2 regions of the Micromonospora sp. WMMB235 genome follow, and region 1 is predicted to be linked to the other one. Evidence: riboswitches for the same ligand, from Rfam matches in the RefSeq annotation. Region 1 holds a riboswitch; the other holds the start of a gene.
The links. Region 1 has a riboswitch for glycine ahead of gcvP (aminomethyl-transferring glycine dehydrogenase). Riboswitches for the same ligand answer to the same signal wherever they lie in the genome.
Positions count from the first base shown of each region.

Region 1 (4,028 bases):
TCGACAAGCTGGCGGCGACGCATCCGTGGCTGCGGGTGTCGTACGTGGCCGGTGCGGATCCGGCCCGGCCGGGCGAGTCGGTGCGCATCGCCGACCGGGTGCTGGCCGACGGGGACTGGCGGTCGCGGCACGTGTACGTGTGCGGCTCGGACGAGATGGTGGGTCATTCGGTGGCGGCGTTGACCGGTGCCGGGTTCCAGCCGGGCCAGGTGCACCACGAGGGTTACGGCAAGCACTGGTACGGCCCGGCGTGGCGGACGATGACGGGGGCTGACGAGTCGGAGGTGAGCCGGTGAGCGCGGGTCCGATCAGCAGTTACGACGCGCAGCAGGTGTCCGGTCCGGTGCAGGTGCGGTTGACCTCGGACCGGGTCCGGCGGTGGGAGTTCGGGTCGGCGGCGTTCACGCGGCGCGGCTACGACCAGACCGATGTGGACCGGTTCCGGTTGCAGGTGGCCGACGAGCTGGATCTGCTGGCGGCGCAGGTGGCGAACCTGCGGGCGGAGAACGAGCGGCTCAACGACCATCTGGAGCTGCACCGGCACGGGGTGATCCCGAGCACGGAGGCGGCGGTGGCGCCGGCGGCGAAGGAGGTCAACCTGTTGTCGGCGGCGCAGCGGGAGGCCGAGCAGATCATCGCGCAGGCCCACGACTATGCCCGCCGGGTCGCCGAGTACGCCCGTACCCAGTACGAGAGTTACATGCGGGCGGCGGCGGAGGAGGCGAAGCGGGAGGCCGAGCGGGCGGTGACGGAGTACCGCAGTACCGCGGGGAGCGGCTTCGACGACTCGGTGGCGACGCGGGAGGCGTTGCGGATCTTCGGCGAGATGATGATCTCGCACATGCAGGCGGCGGCCCGGCACCTCGACGACGGCAGTGAGCAGTTGTCGCGCACGATGGAGCGGATCGCCCGGGAGTTGCCGCAGGGCGGCGGGACCGCGCCGCAGCCGGCGTTGTCGCGGCACCAGCGTTGAGCGGCGTCCCGGCCCGTGGTCACGGCGGGCCGGGACGCGCCGGCGGGTGTCAGGCGGCGACGGCTGCGATCGCGTCGGCGATGGGGGTGTCTCCGCCGACGAGTTCCAGGGTGTGCCCGGCGGTGGCCGGGGCGTACAGCAGGGCGAGCAGCACCCGGGCCACGTCGGCGCGGCTGATCGCGCCGGCTTCGACGTGCCGGGCCAGGGTGATGCGGCCTGCGGGTTCGTCGTCGGTGAGGCGGCCGGGCCGCAGCACCGTCACGTCGAGGTCCCGCGCGGCGACGTCGTCCTCGGCGGCCTTCTTGGCCCGCAGGTACGCCGCCCACACGTCGTCGGTGCCCTCGGCGGGGGCGGTGTCCACGCCCATGGAGGAGACCAGCAGGTAGCGGCGTACCCCGGCTCGTACGGCGGCGTCGGCGAGCAGCACGGCGGCGCCGCGGTCGACGGTGTCCTTGCGGGCGGCGCCGCTGCCGGGTCCGGCGCCGGCGGCGAACACGACAGCGTCGGCGCCGGCCAGGTGGGCGGCGAGGGTGTCGACGTCGGTGTGTTCCAGGTCACACACGACGGGTTCGGCGCCGGCGGCGCGCAGCGCGGCGGCGTGGTCGGGGTTGCGGATCAGTCCGAGCGCGGTGTCTCCGCGTCCGGCCAGTTCCCGCTCCAGCAGTTTGGCGATCTTTCCGTGCCCTCCGGCGATGACGACGCGCATGGGCTCAACCTAGCCCGCCTGGCCGCACCCCGCCGCGCGACCGCCGTACGGGTGGGAGGTGCGGGGTCCGGCGAGGGAGCATGGACGGGTGAGTGAGGCGTTCGAGGAGTTGACGCGGCTGGTGGCCGCCGGTGACGTGGTGGTGCTCAGCGGCGCGGGCCTGTCCACCGAGTCGGGCATTCCGGACTACCGGGGGCCCAGTGGCGCGGCGCGCCGGCACACCCCGATGACGTACCAGGAGTTCACCCGGGATCCGCTGGCCCGGCGGCGGTACTGGGCGCGCAGCCACCTGGGCTGGCAGACCATCGCCCGGGCGGCGCCCAACGACGGGCACCGGGCGGTGGCCCGGCTGCAGGACGCCGGGCTGCTCGGCGGGATCATCACCCAGAACGTCGACGGGCTGCACACCGCCGCCGGCGCCACCGGCGTGATCGAGCTGCACGGCCGCCTCGACGAGGTGACGTGCCTGGACTGCGGTAACGCCACCGGCCGCGACGAGCTGCACCGGCGGCTGTCCGAGGCGAACCCGGGCTTCGACGCGCGGGTGGCGCGCGTCAACCCCGACGGCGACGTGGACCTGCCCGACGAGGCGGTGACCGGGTTCCGCGCCGTCGACTGCGGGGTCTGCGGCACCGGCATGCTGAAACCGGACGTGGTGTTCTTCGGCGAGACGGTTCCCGCGCCCCGCGTCGCGGACTGTTTCGCGCTCGTCGAGCGGGCCCGGGCGCTGCTGGTGCTCGGGTCGTCGTTGACGGTGATGTCGGGGCGGCGGTTCGTGCTGCGGGCGGCCCGCCACGGCATCCCGGTGGCGATCGTCAACCAGGGCGTCACCCGCGGCGACGGGTACGCGGCACTGCGCCTGGACGCGCCGCTGGGCGCGACGCTGTGCGCGCTGGCCGACCGGGTGGCGGCGGCGCCGGCGCCGGTGTGATCAACCCCCGGGACATGAGCCGGAAACACGCCCGCTGGTAGCGTGGGAAGTGCCGGTACCACCCACGTGGGAGAGACCGTCGATCCGACGGCGCCGAAGGGGCAGATTCTCCCCGGAACCTCTCAGGCAAAAGGACCACGTGGGCAGGCGCTGTGGAGCGCGTCAGCGCGACTCAGGGGGAGGCCGACCCGTCGACCTCGCCCCACCAAGGAGCGCAGCGCATGACCGCAGAGCAGTTCGCCGACCGGCACATCGGCCCCGGCCGCGACGACGAACGCCGGATGCTGGACACCGTCGGTTACGGCTCCGTCGACGAGCTGATGGACGCCGCGATCCCCGAGGTGATCCGCTGGCACGGCACCCTGGACCTGCCCGCCCCGGCCAGTGAGCGGGAGGCTGTCGCCGAGCTGCGCGCCCTCGCGTCGCGCAACACCGTCGCCGTGTCCATGATCGGCCTGGGTTACCACGGCACGCACACCCCGGCGGTGATCCGCCGCAACGTGCTGGAGAACCCCGCCTGGTACACCGCGTACACGCCGTACCAGCCGGAGATCAGCCAGGGCCGGCTGGAGGCGCTGCTGAACTTCCAGACCATGGTCACCGACCTGACCGCCCTGGCCACCGCGAACGCCTCGATGCTCGACGAGGGCACCGCCGCGGCCGAGGCGATGACGCTCGCGCGCCGCGCGTCCAAGAGCAAGAGCCCGGTGTACGTGGTCGACGCCGACGCGTTGCCGCAGACCGTCGCGGTGATCGCCAGCCGCGCCGAGCCGCTCGGCATCGAGGTGCGCGTGGTCGACGTCGAGCGTGACGAGCTGCCGGCGGAGTTCTTCGGCCTGCACCTGCAGTACCCGGGCGCCTCCGGCGCGGTCCGCGACCACCGGGCGCTTGTCGACGCGGCGCACGGCGTGGGCGCGCTGGTGACGGTCGCCGCGGATCTGCTGGCGTTGACGCTGCTGCGCCCGCCGGGCGAGATCGGCGCCGACATCGCCGCCGGCACCACCCAGCGGTTCGGCGTACCGATGGGCTTCGGTGGGCCGCACGCCGGTTACCTGGCGGTGCGCTCAGGCCTGGAGCGGATGCTGCCCGGCCGCCTCGTCGGGGTGTCCCGCGACGCCGACGGCAACCCGGCGTACCGGCTGGCGTTGCAGACCCGTGAGCAGCACATCCGCCGGGAGAAGGCGACCAGCAACATCTGCACCGCCCAGGTGCTCCTCGCGGTGATGGCCGGCATGTACGCCGTCTATCACGGCCCGGACGGGCTGCGCGCCATCGCCCGGCGTACCCACGAGGCGGCGGCGCGGCTCGCGGCCGGGCTGCGCGCCGGGGGCGTGCAGGTCGCGGAGGTCGCGTTCTTCGACACCGTCACCGCGACCGTGCCGGGCCGGGCCGCCGAGGTGGTCGCAGCCGCCGCGGCG
Region 1 covers NZ_MDRX01000001.1:986,805-990,832, forward strand. Annotated here, with positions in the region: gene BFV98_RS04170 (globin domain-containing protein) at 1-296, shown strand, start outside; gene BFV98_RS04175 (DivIVA domain-containing protein) at 293-973, shown strand; gene BFV98_RS04180 (NAD(P)H-binding protein) at 1,023-1,679, opposite strand; gene BFV98_RS04185 (NAD-dependent protein deacetylase) at 1,768-2,610, shown strand; glycine riboswitch at 2,668-2,758, shown strand; gene gcvP (aminomethyl-transferring glycine dehydrogenase) at 2,832-4,028, shown strand, end outside.

Region 2 (4,028 bases), 6.0 Mb from region 1:
TGCTGGCCTGGGAAGACCGCCGAGTCCAGCCTCCGCGCGAGATCGGTGTAGGCGCTGAGGATGGTGCCGCCGCGGGGGCCGCCGAGGGTCTTGTGCGTGGTCAGGGTGACGACATGGGCGTGAGGGACCGGGTTGGGATGCAGACCGGCCGCGACCAACCCGGCGAAATGTGCCATGTCTACGAGCAGGTATGCGCCTAGCTTATCGGCGATCCGCCGGAACCGGGCGAAGTCGAGCGTTCGAGGGTAGGCCGACCAGCCGGCGATGAGCAGCTTCGGCCGATGCTCGCGCGCCAGCTCTTGGACCTCATCCATGTCGATCAGGTGGTTCTCGGCGCCTACGCGATAGCTCACGGCCCGGTACAGCCGCCCCGAGTAGTTGATGCGCATGCCATGGGTCAGATGACCGCCGTGAGCGAGGTCGAGCCCGAGGATGGTGTCACCCGGCTCGATCAGAGCAGCCATCACGGCGGCGTTCGCCTGCGATCCGGAATGCGGCTGCACGTTCGCGTAGGCGGCGCCGAACAGGCGCTTGGCCCGGTCGATCGCCAGGCGCTCGATGTCGTCGACATGCTCGCATCCGCTGTAGTAGCGCCGTCCCGGGTAGCCCTCCGCGTACTTGTTGGTGAGGGCCGATCCCTGCGCCTGAAGGACGGCTCGGGGCGCGAGATTCTCGGAGGCGATCATGCCCAGGGTCTCGTGTTGCCGGCGTAGCTCCCGGCCGATCGCCTCGGCGACGGCGGGGTCGAGGTCGGCCAGATCATCGTCGAAGGCTGCCATCGGGGCCTACCGCGACTCGTTGGAGAAGGCGCGGTACTCGTCCGGCGACATCAGGGAAGGCATCTGCGCCAGCCGGACCCGCAGGAGCCAGCCTTTGCCGTACGGATCGGCGCCGATCAGGCCCGGATTGGCGATGACCGCCTCGTTGACGGCGACGACCTCTCCGCTGACCGGGAGATACAGCTCCGCGACCGACTTCGTGGACTCGACCTCTCCACACACGTCACCGGCAGTCAGGTGGCTCCCCGGCTCGGGCAGTTGCACATAGATGACATCACCCAGCGCTTCGGCGGCGAACGCGGTGATGCCTACTTCGGCCGGCTGAACCGAGTCGTTGACCCACTCGTGGTTGAGGCTGTACTTCAGGTGTTCCGGTACGTTCATGACGCTGAACCCTCGCAAGGAATGGCCGCGGATCACCGCGGACGACGGTAGAACGGAAGAGGGACGATCTCGACCGGCTCGGTGGTCCCCCTGATCTGCACGGCCAGCCGGATGCTGTCGCTGGTGCCGGCACGGATGCTGGCCATCGCGATCGGCCGTTTGAATGTGGGTGAAGGGGTGCCGCTTGTGATGAGGCCGACCGGATCAGCACCATGGCCGTCGTCGGTCAGCGTCACCACCTGCTGGCCCGCTCGGGGAATTCTCTGCCCGGACGCGACGAGGCCGACGAGCCGACGGGTAACGCCGCTCTTGTGGGCCTCGGCCAGCGCGGCTCGTCCGACGAAGTCGCCTGGTTTGACGAAGGACACCACCCGCCCCAGCCCGGCATCGAACGGGGTGACGTCACGGCCGATCTCTGCGCCGTACAACGGCATTCCAGCCTCGATGCGGAGGGTGTCGCGGCACGCCAGCCCTGTGGGCGTCAAGCCGTGACGCCGACCGGCCACAAGCGCTGCTTCCCACGTGCGCACCGCGTCTTCGGCGTGTACGAGCAGTTCGAAGCCGTCTTCGCCGGTGTAGCCGGTACGAGCGACGACGGCTGGACGACCGTCGATGTCCAGTAGCGCTGCGGTGTAGTAGCGGAGCCGGGTGAGTCCCGTACCGGTCAGGGCTTCCACGATGGGGGCGGCGCGCGGCCCCTGCACCGCGATGATCGCCCGCTCGTTCGTGCGGTCGGCGGCCCAGGCCGCGTAGTCCGCACAACGGGTCCTGATGGCCGCATGTACGACGCGTGTGTTGATGGCGTTGACGACCAGCAGGTACCGGTTCGATGCGAGGCGATAGGCAACGAGGTCGTCCAGCACCCCGCCGGCGGCGTCGCAGAGCATGGTGTAGCGCGCGCCACCGATCGGTACGGCAGACAGGTGCCCGACCAGAGCGTAGTTCAGTGCTGTCGGGGCCTCCGGCCCCGATACCTCGAGCTGCCCCATGTGGCTGAGGTCGAAGAGGCCGGCCTGTTCGCGTACGGCGCGGTGCTCAGCGAGCTCGCTTCCGTAGCGAAGGGGCATCCGCCAGCCGCTGAAGTCGGTGAATCGAGCTCCGTGTCCTATATGTGATGCATGCAGAGGTGAGCGGAGCAGAGCCGCAGGGTCCTGGTGCACGGGGGCGCTCCTCGTCCCGACGCACGCGGCGTCGAACGGTCGGTTGCCTCCCGCTCTGTCATTGACCTGAGAGCTTCACCGCTGCGTCAGCGGCTTGCACCGTGGGTGAGACGACGGTCGTCTGCTTTCCAGAGTCACCTCGCCTGCACGGTAATGGGGCCTGAGAGTTTCTTGGGAGTTTGCTCCTTCGGCGCTCCGAATGAACGGAGTCTCTCCCGTGCAGGTTCGAATGGTGTCTATGTAGTTGTGGGCCATTCGCAGGTTAGGTGACGGCACATACCGCGTCAACATCATCCTGCCCATAGCTGATGCCTATATATCGCCGTCGGATCGCTACGACGCTGCGGGATGGGCGTGGGGATTGGCCCGCCACCATCGGGCGAAGGCAGCGTTGTCGTTGACGTGATCCAGGTAGGCCCGGGTGATGGCCTGGAACAAAGCGCTGCTCTGTGCAGAGGTCAGCGCATCGCGCCGCCAGACGACCATCAGCCTGGCCAGCAACTGCGGCTCCCCGCGCAGCGGCAGCACCCGAGTCCCGGCGGCCGGGGCCCAGGTCGGGTCGACCAGCCGGACACCGTCTCCGGCGGCCACCAGTGGGTGCGCGGCGCCACTCGGCGCTTCGTACCGGATCTTCGGCTCGAAACCTGCGGCGCGGCAGGCCCGTCGCAGCGAGGCGAGTGAGCCGTCGTCCGGCCCCGGCGGACACACCCACGATTCGTTTCTCAGGTCGGCCAGCCGCACCTGCTCGTGGTGGGACTGCGGGTGGGAGGCGGACATGGCGACGAAGATCGGGTAACGGGGGATCAGTGGCCGGCTGGTGAGCGTGGGACCGATCGGCAGCTCGAAGCCCTCAAGGATGCCCAGCAACGCGGCATCCAACTGGCCTCGGGTGAGCGCCTCCACCAACAGTCGCGAGGACGGCTCTATCTGCAGCGCGATCTCCGGATCCGGGAACGCTTCCGCGACGTGGCGTACGAGGCTGCCCGCGCAGGCGATGTGGACGGTGCCGAGTCGGAGCAAACCTGGAATGGGGTGCCGGTCGCCGAAGTCCTCGACGAGCGCGTCGACCTCGGCCAGCACGACGCGGGCGCGCTGGAGCACCTGCTTGCCGAGTTCGGTCGGTTGCATACCGGTACGGCTTCGGACGAACAGCGGCCCACCGACCGTCTTCTCGATCCGATGCACCTGGGCCGTCAGCGCGGGCTGTGACAGGCCCAGGCGGGCGGCGGCGCCGGTCACGCTTCCGGCCTCGGCGATGGCACTGATCGCCCGCAGGTGGCGCACATCGATGCCCATGACCGAGATTATGCACGCGGCCGCAGGCGGCGCGGCGGCCACAGGCCAGGCGGGCGCGCCGCCCGGCAACTCCCGCCGGGCGGCGAACTCATACCCATCACATGTGGTTCAGTAGCGCGTGCTCACCGTGGTGCCAGAGCAGGCGGTCTTCCCGTAGAGGCTGATGTAGTGGTAGCCGGCGGCCGGGCTGGGGATGGCCAGCGACTCGGTGTTGCCGGCCCCGGCGGAGGAGCGGGTGGCGTTGCTGGTGGTGGCCCAGCTCGACGGACTGTAGTAGAGATCGCAGTTGCCCGTGCCGCCGGCCACGGCAATGGTGAGGGTGCTGACGCCGGCGGGCAGGTAGATGTACAGGTAGTCGTAGTTGCCCGCGGTCGCGGAGCGTCCACTGCGCTGGCAGTTGCGGTCGAGG
Region 2 covers NZ_MDRX01000001.1:6,991,473-6,995,500, reverse strand. Annotated here, with positions in the region: gene glyA (serine hydroxymethyltransferase) at 1-779, opposite strand, end outside; gene gcvH (glycine cleavage system protein GcvH) at 786-1,163, opposite strand; gene gcvT (glycine cleavage system aminomethyltransferase GcvT) at 1,196-2,323, opposite strand; glycine riboswitch at 2,462-2,551, opposite strand; gene BFV98_RS31130 (LysR family transcriptional regulator) at 2,657-3,619, opposite strand; gene BFV98_RS31125 (collagenase) at 3,728-4,028, opposite strand, start outside.
Region 2: linked by a shared signal. The riboswitch ahead of gcvT (glycine cleavage system aminomethyltransferase GcvT) and the one ahead of gcvP (aminomethyl-transferring glycine dehydrogenase) in region 1 are both predicted to bind glycine.